DNA from 2 places in the Silvimonas sp. JCM 19000 genome. Region 1 is predicted to be linked to the other one. Evidence: predicted binding sites of a transcription regulator. Region 1 holds the regulator's gene; the other holds the start of a gene.
What was found. The regulator sigma-54, encoded in region 1, starts transcription at its own class of promoters, with help from an activator protein. The targets are predictions, from matches to a motif close to CTGGCACGCTTCATGCTT.

Region 1 (5,891 bases):
TTTGCGTACCGCCTGCAGCGCTTGCAGATGTTCGGGGAAAGCCGAAAAGTTATGCGCGCTACGCACATCAATCGCGATGGCGACTTTGGGGTAGCCGTCCTCATCCAGCAAGGCCACGGTTTGCGGCAGCAGCGGCGAGGGCAGGTTGTCTACGCAGAAATAGCCCAGATCTTCCAGCGCCCGTAGCGCGACGCTTTTGCCCGCGCCGGACAAGCCGGAAAGCAACAGGACGTGTTGAACGCTCATTCGCCCAATTCCATAAAGCGCTGATGCCGTTCAATGAATTCACGCGTGGAATCGATACCGCGCAATTGCAGGATGTAATTGCGCACGGCCGCTTCAACCAATACGGCCAGGTTACGCCCGGCCGCCACGGGGATCACCAGTTTGCGCACTTGCACGCCAAGGATTTCTTGCGTGGCGGCCTGCATTTGCAAGCGATCAATCGGCGCCAGCGTTTCGCCTCCGGCTTTAGCCAGATGCACGATCAATTTGAGGGTCTTTTTGGGGCGGACTGCGGTTTCGCCAAAAATAGTGCGGATATTCAGCACGCCAATCCCGCGCACTTCCAGAAAATCGCGCAGCATGGGCGGACAGCGGCCTTCGAGCATTTCGGGGTTGGTGCGATAAACCTCGACCACATCATCGGCCACCAGGCCGTGGCCACGCGAAATCAATTCCAGCGCCAATTCGCTTTTACCCATCGATGATTCACCGGTGAGTAATACGCCCACTTCAAGCACGTCCAGAAATACGCCGTGCAAATGGGTTGAGACCGCCAGCGCCTTGGATAAGTAATAGCGCAACACATCCATCAAATACGGCGATTGCTCGCTGGACGTCAGCAAGGGCACATGATGGCGCTCGGCGCCTTCTTTTAATGCCTCGGGTACGGGTTGGCTATTGGCCACCACCATCAGCGCCATTTCATTGGCAAACAGACGTTGTACCGATTCTTTTTGCGCATCAGGGCTCAGGCCCTGAAAGTAATTCACTTCGGCAATGCCCAGCACCTGCACCCGATTGGGGTGGATGAAGTTCAAATGCCCCACCAGAGCCAGCCGCGGCTTTTGCTCGGCGGCATCGTTGGTTAACAGATTATTGGCACCGGATTGACCCGCAACCCAGGTCAGCCGGAGTTTTTCCGCGTTATCGATGAACAGTTGTCTAACGGTAATCTGCGGCATACGGCTCCCACGTCGTAATCAATTTCCACGCGGCCTGTACGTCGGTGACTTCTGCCAGTTGTTCGCGCACGGTTTTATCAGAGAACAATTGCGCCAGCTCAGACAAAATCTGCAAATGCAGATCGGTTGCATTGGCTGGCACCAGCAATACAAAAATCAGGCTCACCGGTTTGCCGTCGGGCGCATCGAATGGAATCGGCGATTTAAGCCGGATAAACGCGCCGCTGGCTTCTTTGAGGCCTTTGATCCGGCCGTGTGGAATAGCGACGGCCTGGCCCAGCCCGGTTGAACCAAGTTTCTCACGCGCAAACAGGCTATCGAACACGACACTGCGTGCAATGGCATGGCTGTTTTCAAACAGGATACCCACCTGTTCAAAAACGCGTTTCTTGCTGCCGACATCCATGTCTAAAAACAGATTGCTGGCAGGCAGAATTCTGGAAATCAGGCTCATAGGATTTTGCCGATTCGTCGTGCCGCGGCGCCGGTGGATGACCGGCCTGGTGCGGCAAATTGCGGGGAATCGGATTAGCCGGTCCGCCGCGCGAAAGTTTCGTCCCGATTTTAGCGCAGCATTTATTTATGCGCTGCAGCAAATCAGGGTGGGTGCTGCATCAGAAAACAGCGTGTACAAAAGCAGGGCCAGAGCGCCACGTCGGCAATTGTACAGCGGTGTTTAATAATGAAAAACGGGAACCATAGATAATGGTTCCCGTCCGTTGCGTCAAGCGCACGCCGCGCTTAGTGGCTTACTGAATCACACTTCATCCGGTTCTTCAGCCGTCTGCTGCCGTTTGATGCTGTCACCGCGATGGTCCATCAGACACTCCTTGTGCTTGACGATCTGGCGGTCGAGTTTGTCGACCAGCAAATCAATGGCGGCGTACATGTCTTTGTCGACTGCCTCAACATGAATATCTTTTCCGCGTACGTGAACGGTCACGTCGGCCTTCTGCTGTAGTTTTTCTACAGAGAGAATCGCGCTCACGTCTACCACCTGGTCGAAATGCCGCGTTACCCGGTCAAGCTTGCTGGTGATGTAGTCCCGGATGGCGGGGGTCACTTCGAGGTGATGTCCGCTAATGTTGAGGTTCATGGCGATCTCCTTCTGGTTAAGCCACTGGTCCGTAGCCCGCCCAGAGACAGGCGCAGCTACAGGTTTTTGCGCAGATTGACAGGGGGTACGTTCATCCCCTCCCGGTACTTGGCAACGGTTCGTCGCGCAACCACGATCCCTTGCCCTGACAGCGCCTCCGCAATGGCGCTGTCTGATAACGGCCTGGTCTTGTCCTCGTTGTTGATCATCTGGCGGATCAGCGCTTTGATGGCTGTCGCGGAGCACTCGCCGCCCGCCTCCGTTTCCACATGACTACCAAAGAAATACTTGAATTCCAGCAACCCGCGTGGGGTCATCATGTACTTCTGCGTCGTTACCCGAGACACCGTCGATTCGTGCAGATCAAGCACTTCGGCGATATCGCGCAATACCAGTGGCCGCATGGCCACTTCACCGTGTTCAAAAAAAGCGCGTTGGCGTTCTACGATGGCCTGTGCCACGCGCAAAATGGTTTCAAACCGCTGCTGCACACTCTTTACGAGCCATTTGGCTTCTTGCAGTTCCCGAGCCAGGACACCGCCTTCACTGCGCTGCAGGATATCTGCATAAACCTGGTTCAATCGCAGCCGGGGCATGGCTGACGGATTAAGCCGGACCGTCCACTGACCTTTGTATTTCTGTACCAGGACATCAGGCACCACATACCGCGGCGTCAAGGCAGCCCACTGTGCGGCGGGCCGGGGATTGAGCGAGGTAATGACGCCTTGTGCGGCTTTAAGCGCCGCGTCGTCACATTTCAGTAATCGTTTTAACTTAGTGTAGTCGCGGGCCGCGAGTAAATCGAGATGCTGCGCCACGATCACTTGCGCCAGTTGTCTGGCCGCACTGTCGGGCAACAAGCGCAGTTGCATCAGCAGCGCCTCGGCCGTACCACGCGCGCCCACGCCGACCGGTTCCATTTGCTTGAGCCGCGCCAGCGCTACCGCCAGGTCATCCACTTCAAGCTCTAACTGAGTGACGATCTCGGCTGGAATTTGTTCCAGCAATTCTTCGAGGTCGATCGGCAGCAGGCCTTCGTCATCGAGTGCATCGATCAGGAAGGCCAGCGCAGCGTGGTCTCGCGGCGGCAGGTGCAGCACGCCTGCTTGTTCCAGCAAATGCTCGCGCAGCGTGATTTCGCGCGCCACTTGCGTGGTGGGATCAAAGTCGTCGTCATCGTCGCCGTTGCCGCGCGTGCCGCTGCCAGAGCCCCAGTTTTCGCCGTCGCCGTGGTCGTCGTTGTAATCGCGTTGATCGTCGTTGCTGGATTCAGTATTGCCCTCGGCCGGGGCGTCGCCGCTGCTGCCGTTGTCGTGCTCCAACAGCGGGTTTTCCAGCAGATAGCGGTCGATTTCCTGCTGGAAATCGAGCGTGGAAAGCTGCAGCAATTTGATCGATTGCTGCAGTTGGGGCGTCAGATTGAGCTGCTGCGACAGCCGCAGTTGCAAGGATTGCTTCATGCGACCTTGTGATAAGCAGTAATGAGTAGAAGATCGCGCTGCATGATGTCGAGTCTGGCAATTACATGCGGAAGTGTTCGCCCAGATAAACCTTGCGCACTTGTTCGTTGGTGACGATTTCTGCGGGGTGGCCCGAGGCCATCACCGCGCCTTCGGAAATGATATAGGCGCGATCGCAGATGCCAAGAGTCTCACGCACGTTGTGATCGGTGATCAATACACCAATACCCCTGTCCCGCAGGTAGGCAATGATGCGCTGGATGTCCATCACGGCAATCGGGTCGACCCCGGCAAACGGCTCGTCCAGCAAGATAAACCGCGGGTTAGCGGCCAATGCGCGGGCAATTTCGGCGCGACGGCGCTCGCCCCCGGACAGGCTCATGGCCGGGTTGTCGCGCAGGTGGCTGATGTGCAGTTCCTGCAACAATTCATCCAGCCTGGCATTGCGTTCTGTGCTGTCCTTGATATGCAGTTCCAGCACCGACAGCACGTTCTGCGCCACCGTCATCTTGCGGAAAATCGATGCCTCTTGCGGCAGATAGCCCAGGCCCAGTTGGGCGCGTTCGTGCATCGCCATATGGCCGATGTCCTGGCCGTTCAGGCGTATCTCGCCGCCGTCCATGGCGACCATGCCCACGATCATATAAAAGCTGGTGGTCTTGCCCGCCCCGTTCGGGCCAAGCAAGCCAACCACTTCGCCCGCGGCGACTTCGATGGTTACATCGCGTACCACGGTGCGTTTGCGATACCGTTTCATCAGGCCCTTGGCACTGAGCGAAAGCGGCGCGTTATCAGCCTGGATTGCGGTGGTCATTGGGCCTCACTGGCGCTGGTGGCGGCCGGGCGTGCTGCCGCAGCGGGCGCGCTGGCTTTTTTCTTGGGCGTGATCGTGATGTTGACGCGACCGCCGCTCTTGCCTGTGGTTTTGGCTTCGTACTGATCGGTGTTGAGGTTGTAAGTGATGATGTCGCCGATCACTTCATCCTGATCCTTGTGCACATTGGCTTTGTCGATCAGCGTCAGCAGGCCGGTCTGGCCGTTGTAGTCATAACGCAGTGCTTCAGCGGTAATCCAGGTGCCATCATCGCCGCGCTCGCGGAACTTGACCGGATTGCCCTGGCCTTGCGAAAACTGATTGCCGTCGGCGTCCTGGCGGATGGTCAGCTTGTCCGAACGCAGCACCATACTGCCTTGCGTCACGATCACATTGCCGATGTAAACGCCGGTATTGGTTTTCTGGTCGAAATTGCCCTGATCCGCCTGGATGTGGATTTTTTCTTCGCGGTCAGCCTTGGCCGCGTGTGCGAGGCCGCTCGCCAGCAACAGACTTGCGATCAAAAGGCTAGCGAGTGCGCTTCGGTGGATCATAAATGGTGCTCACTTTCGATTTAAGAGTAACGGTCTGCTTCTGGGTGTCCGCCGAGAAACCCACACCACTGGCGCGGGAGGTGCCCATATCGGCCACCACTTCGGCGTCGGACCAGATCAGACCCGGGGTCGGGGCAAACCAGACCTGACGTCCGGTAATGATGAGTTTGGCATGTTGTTCATCAGGCTGCCGCGTCAGCACGGCGGTATCCGGCATCCACAGTTTTTCGCCCTTGTTGATGGACTGTGCCTGCGACGTCACCAGATCCATCCGCGGCTTGCCCGGCAGCGCATAGGTAAAGTGCGGGTTGTCGAACCAGGCCACGTCATCTTCGGTGATATGGCGCACGCGGTCGGCATCCAGCCGCTCGAACGGCTGGCCCGCTTCGTTAAAGCGCACGCTGTGCGTTTGCTGCACGATCAGGTCGGGCTCGTTATTGCGGTTCAGATGTTCCAGTGCGGGCAAGGACGCGGCGCTGTTGAGCAGCCACACCAGCAAGCCCAGCATGACGATCATCACCAAAGGCAAAAGGCGTTGTGACACGGAAACCCTTAGCGCAAATAGCTGGCCAGCACGCCTTCCAGCGTACCTTGCGCAGCCATGATGGTTTCACAAGCCTCACGCACCGCACCGTGACCGCCGCGCGCGGTGGTCACAAGCTGGGCGTGGCGACGGACAAATTCGGGGGCGTCGGGCACCGAGACCGCAAACGCAACGCGGGTCATCACCGGCAGATCAATCACATCGTCGCCCATATAGCCGCATTCTTCCGGCTTGAA
Region 2 (5,891 bases), on a different contig from region 1:
CTGGGCGCCACCGAATGTATTAATCCGGCCGATTACGACAAGCCTATTCAGGAAGTGATTGTCGAATTGACCGATGGTGGCGTGGATTATTCGTTTGAATGCATCGGCAATACCAAGGTGATGCGTTCGGCGCTGGAGTGCTGCCACAAGGGCTGGGGCGAATCGATCATTATCGGCGTGGCCGGGGCGGGCGAAGAAATCAGCACGCGCCCGTTCCAGCTGGTGACCGGCCGGGTGTGGAAGGGCAGCGCCTTTGGCGGCGTCCGTGGCCGCAGCGAATTGCCGGGGTACGTCGATCGTTATATGCAGGGCGAATTTGAGCTCGACACCTTTATTACGCACACCATGGGCCTGCAGGACATCAACAAGGCCTTTGATCTGATGCATGAAGGCAAGAGCATCCGTAGCGTGATCCATTACGACCTGTAAACCGAGAAAGCCATGCCCGAATTGTTGACGCCGCTCTCCGCCAACCGTGCTGCAGGAGGATGGCAGCATCGTTTTGCCCATCACTCTGACGTGCTGGCCTGCGACATGAAATTTGCGGTGTATCTGCCGCCGCAAGCCACTGCGCATCACAAGGTGCCGGTGCTGTACTGGCTGTCTGGCCTGACGTGTACTGAAGAAAACTTTATCCAGAAAGCCGGCGCGCAGCGGATGGCGGCGCAACTGGGGCTGGCGATTGTGTGCCCCGACACCAGCCCGCGTGGCGAACACGTGCCCAACGACCCGGCCTACGATCTGGGCCAGGGCGCGGGGTTTTATCTGAACGCCACGCAAGCACCGTGGGCCGCGCATTACCGCATGCATGATTACGTGGTGCACGAGTTGCCCGCGCTGATCGAAGCCGAATTGCCGGTGCTACCGCAACGGGGCATCGCCGGGCATTCCATGGGCGGCCACGGCGCCCTGGTGCTGGCACTGCGCAATCCGGGGCGCTATCAATCGATCTCGGCATTTGCCCCGATCAGTCATCCATCTGCCACGCCGTGGGGGCAGAAGGCGTTTCGCGCTTATCTGGGTGACCAGCCGGAAGACTGGCGCGAATGGGATGCCAGCCTGTTATTGGCCCAGGCACGGCAAGCGGTGCCGACGCTGATCGATCAGGGCGAAGCCGATGAGTTTCTGGCGCGCGAACTACAACCAGAGACGCTGGAAAACAGCGCCCGCAGCGCCGGCTACCCGCTCACGCTGCGGCGCCATGCTGGCTATGATCACAGCTATTACTTTATTGCCAGCCTGATCGATGACCATCTCCAACATCACGCGCGCGCGCTGATCAAATAAGCCATGCGTATTCCTGTCTCCTGGCGCGTCGGGCTGATCCGTCTGCGGCGCACTGTCCAGAAAAACCCACAGCTGGCGGTCATCGGCATGCTGTGCGTGGTGCTGGGAGGCAGCGCGGCGCATTCGGTTTATCGTGATTACGAAGAAACCATGCGCCAGCAGCGCGCCATCGTCGGCTCTTTGTCGCGGGTGGCGGCGGCGCATGCGCGCAACACGCTGCAAGAGGCCGACAACGCGCTGCAACAGACGCTGGGCATGGTATCGGCCGCGGGGGGGATTGCGCAGATCAATTCGCTCGATTTCTGGTGGCGACTTAAAAGCTATGCCTACAACGTGAGCGATTGCCAGGGGGTGTGGATTTTTGATCGCAGCGGCAAGCCGGTGCTGGAATCATCGGCCTATCCGGCGCCCACCAATGTCAATTCGGCCGACCGTGATTTCTTCAAGGCCGCGCTGGCCGGGCAGCGGTTTTATGTTTCGACGGCATTTCGCTCCCGCGTCTCGAACAAGTTGGTATACGGCGTATCCCGGCCGATTTTTGCGCGCGATGGCCATGTCGAAGGTGTGGCGCTGGTCGCCTTGCGTATCGATAACCTCAATGATTTTTATGCGCTGATGTCATTTGATGCGCGCTTTATCTTTGGCATCTATAGCGAAGACGGTCGCATCGTGGCACGCACCCCCGATCTGGACGCCGTGCTGGGGCGGTCGGTCAAAGACGAAGCCTTGTATCGTGATCGCGATGCCGGCAACGGCATCTACGATATGCCGTCGCCGCTGGACCACGTGCAACGCATTGCCGCCTGGCAACGCGTGCCGGAATTTGGCGTGATCGGCTACGCCGCACTGTCGCACGATCTGGCGCTGCGGCCGTGGCGTATCCGCACCGCCACCACGGCCATCGAGGCGGCCATTACGCTGGCGGTGCTGGTGGCGGCCGTGCTGTGGGGGTTTCGTGCCACCGTGCGTGAAAGCCAGGCGCAACGGCTGTTGCGGGAAGCCGCGCTCAACCAGGTCCGCATCATTGATGAACTGGAAACCGCGCAGCTCGATGCGCTCACCGGCTTGTACGGCCGCAAATTAATGATGGAACTGGCCGAGCGTAAACGGCAGCAGTCGCTACAGGCGGGTGATTGCATGGTGTTTATGTTGCTGGATCTGGACGGCTTCAAGGCCGTTAATGACCAGTTTGGCCACGACACGGGTGATCAGGTCTTGATCGCCACCGCCGCCGCCTTGCGCGCTTGCCTGCGGCCGGATGATCTGGCCGGGCGCTGGGGCGGCGATGAATTTGTGGTGGCGGTTAACGTCGCCCCGCATTACGCCAGAACGCAGGTTGATGCGATCGCCCGCCGCATCGTGCAACGCGTTGGCGAAATCGGCTACGGCATCAGCGGCAGCCTTGGCATCGCCATCTTTGACGCCCACCTCAGCCTTGACCTGGCCACCCGCCGCGCCGACGCCGCGATGTACGAAGCCAAACACCGCGGCAAGAACGGGTTTGTCATCTGGGACGAATCGATCGGCCTGGTCACCGCCGCATAGGGTGGGCTTGGACCCACCAACCAAAGTGGCGGGCCACGCTCACCGCACGTGGCAAATGGCTTTGAGAGGTGGGTCTGGACCCACCCTATGCCCGGGGTGCTGTCTGGCTGGCACGGTGTTTGCTTGATAGGGGTATCTACCGTGTTCGATGCCCATCATGCTCAGCCCCTCCGCCGCCCGCAGTACCGGTCAGGATTTCGTGATCGACCCCAACAACGTGGGGCAGTTGCGTACGCTTGCGGCCAAATCGCCGGAGCAGGGCGTGAAAGCCGTGGCGCAACAGTTTGAAGCCTTGCTGATGCAGCAGATGCTCAAGTCCATGCGTGACGCCACACCGCAGTACGACACGCTGAATACCTCGAATGTGAAGATGTTTCAGGGCATGTTTGACCAGCAGATGTCGAGCTCGCTCAGCAAGCACGGCGGCCTTGGCCTGGCTGATGCCATCGTGCGTCAGATCCAGATTCAGCAAGACCCGTCGCTATTGCAGCAGGCCTGGCATACCCCGCCCAATGCGCTGACGCCAGCTAACCAGAGCACCGATCCGGATGCGGCAAGTACCTCGGGCAAGGCGGCAAAAGATGCCGCTACGGGCGGCAAAAGCGGATCTTTTGTGGCGCGCATTGCCGGTGCCGCGCAAAGCGCCAGCGCCACCCTGGGCGTGGCACCGCATGTCTTGATGGCGCAAGCCGCGCTCGAAACCGGTTGGGGCCGCAAGCCGCTGACCGATGCCAGCGGCAAGGACACGCACAACCTGTTTGGCATCAAGGCGGGCAAAGACTGGCAAGGCAAAACCGCCACCGTCACCACCACCGAATATGTAAACGGTGTGGCGCAAAAGAAAGTCGATACCTTCCGGGCCTACGATTCTTATACAGATGCTTTTGCCGATTACGCCAGCTTGATCAAAAAACGCTTCGGCGATGCGGTCGGCGCAGGCGATAACGCGCGTAGCTACGGCCAGGCCTTGCAGGCCGGTGGTTACGCCACGGATCCCACCTATGCCAGCAAGCTGGCGCTGGTGGCGCAGCGGGTACAGAAACACTTGCAGGACGAAGCCGCTTAAGGCGTCGCAATGGATGAGCGGCGCCGCCGGGCTTCAAGTCCTGGCGCTTTACGCCGATACAAAGGAATGACCGCGCCTGCCCAGAACCACCGGGTGGGCCGTAACGGAGCAACAGAATGAGTGTATTCAGCATTGGTGTTTCGGCACTGAACGCCGCCAACCTGGGTTTGACCACCACAGGCCATAACATCGCCAACGAAGCGACGCCGGGCTATTCACGTCAGGCCATCAAGCAAAGCGCGCCATACCCGCAACTGACGGGCAGCGGCTTTGTGGGCATGGGCGTTAAAGTGGATACCATCCAGCGCGCCTACGATCAGTTTCTGACCAAGCAACAGCAAACGGCGCAGACACAAGACAGCTTTCTGAATACCTATCTGACCCATCTGAACGATATCGACAATATCGTGGCGGATCCGACTGCGGGTATTTCGCCGGCCATGCAGGACTTTTTTTCGTCGGTACAGAATGTGGCGACCTCGCCGGCTGATACGCCGTCGCGCACCGCCATGCTGACCAGCGCGGGCACCCTGGTGTCACGCTTTCAGTCCTTCAACGACCAGCTGAACGAAAACGCGCAAACGCTGAATGGCGAAATCAGCACCACCGTCGACAGCATCAACTCGATCACCACCCAGATCGCCACGCTGAATGGCCAGATCGCCACGCAATCGGCTTCAGGCCAGCCGCCCAACGATTTGCTCGACCAACGCGATCAACTGGTGCTGGACCTGAACAAATACGTTAAAGCCACCACGCTGACGCAAAGCGACGGCAGCATGAACGTGTTTATCGGCAGCGGCCAGAACGTGGTGGTGGGCGGTAATTCGTTTAACCTGGCGGCCGTGCCGTCGCGGGATGATCCGACCAAAACGCAGATTGCCTATCAGCAAAACAATGTGACGGTGTATTTGCCCGATTCGCAAATTACTGGCGGCTCGCTACAGGGTTTGCTGACCTACCGCAATGACTCGCTGTCGCTGGCGCAAAACACGCTGAACCTGACCGCGCTCGGGCTGGCACAAACCTTTAACGCGCAACACCGCGCCGGGATTGATCTGAACGGCGATCAGGGTCAGAACCTGTTTGATTATCCGCGCGCGGATAATGTCGATATGTCTTTGAACGGCCAGAAAGTGACCCTGACCGCCCCGGACAATGCCATCCCGCAATCGGATTTCTCGCTCAGCTACAACGCCACCAGCGGCAACTACACGCTAACCCGCGCCACCGACGGCCAGACCGCGTCGATTACCGCGGCACAGCTGACCTCCGGCTTCACCGCACTGGGCGTCACGGCGCAGATCACCGGCACCGACGCGACGGCGACCGGTACCAGCGCCACCGCGTCTTTCCCGCCGTCTCTGGGCAATGTGTTCAGCAATACCGGTAACACCGGCAATGCCGCTTTGACCGGTTATATCAGCGACACCACCAAGCTGACCGCCAGCAACTACAAGTTCTCTTATGACGGCACCCAATATGTGATGACGCGACTGAGCGACAACACCCAGACCGTGTTTACCCCGGCGCAAGTGGCGGCTGGCGCGGTGGGGGCGGACGGGATTGCAGTCCAGATCAAGTCGGGCGCCATGAATGCAGGCGACAGTTTTGAGATCCAGCCGGTTAGCAGTGTGATCCAGGGGATGTCGGTGGCGATTTCTGATCCGACCGAAGTGGCGGCTTCTTCGCCCATTACCGCTACGGTGGGGAAGGGCGCGGCCAATACCGTGACCTTCTACGGCGCGGCTGATAACACCGGCACCGCGTTGTTGTCCGGCACGGTCACCGACAAAACCAAATTGACCGGCAGCGATTACAAAGTGTCGTATGACGGCACCAACTACTCCTTAACGCGTATTTCGGATGGCGTATCGACCACGGGCGCAGGCTTTCCGCTGGCGATGGACGGGTTTACCGTCAACCTGAACAGCGGTTCATTCGCCACGGGTGACAGTTTTACCGTGGTGCCGCCAGGCAATAACAGCGGCTC

Region 2: the regulator sigma-54 is predicted to act here: its motif matches at 2,940-2,957, upstream of flgJ (flagellar assembly peptidoglycan hydrolase FlgJ).

Annotation. Positions count from the first base shown of each region.
Region 1 covers NZ_BAAIHC010000006.1:186,649-192,539, reverse strand. Annotated here, with positions in the region: gene rapZ (RNase adapter RapZ) at 1-246, opposite strand, end outside; gene hprK (HPr(Ser) kinase/phosphatase) at 243-1,187, opposite strand; gene ptsN (PTS IIA-like nitrogen regulatory protein PtsN) at 1,168-1,641, opposite strand; gene hpf (ribosome hibernation-promoting factor, HPF/YfiA family) at 1,945-2,283, opposite strand; gene ACYQ1A_RS08145 (RNA polymerase factor sigma-54) at 2,340-3,743, opposite strand; gene lptB (LPS export ABC transporter ATP-binding protein) at 3,805-4,557, opposite strand; gene lptA (lipopolysaccharide transport periplasmic protein LptA) at 4,554-5,081, opposite strand; gene lptC (LPS export ABC transporter periplasmic protein LptC) at 5,086-5,655, opposite strand; gene ACYQ1A_RS08125 (KdsC family phosphatase) at 5,664-5,891, opposite strand, start outside.
Region 2 covers NZ_BAAIHC010000004.1:125,195-131,085, forward strand. Annotated here, with positions in the region: gene ACYQ1A_RS05645 (S-(hydroxymethyl)glutathione dehydrogenase/class III alcohol dehydrogenase) at 1-429, shown strand, start outside; gene fghA (S-formylglutathione hydrolase) at 442-1,287, shown strand; gene ACYQ1A_RS05655 (diguanylate cyclase domain-containing protein) at 1,291-2,832, shown strand; gene flgJ (flagellar assembly peptidoglycan hydrolase FlgJ) at 2,990-3,898, shown strand; gene flgK (flagellar hook-associated protein FlgK) at 4,015-5,891, shown strand, end outside.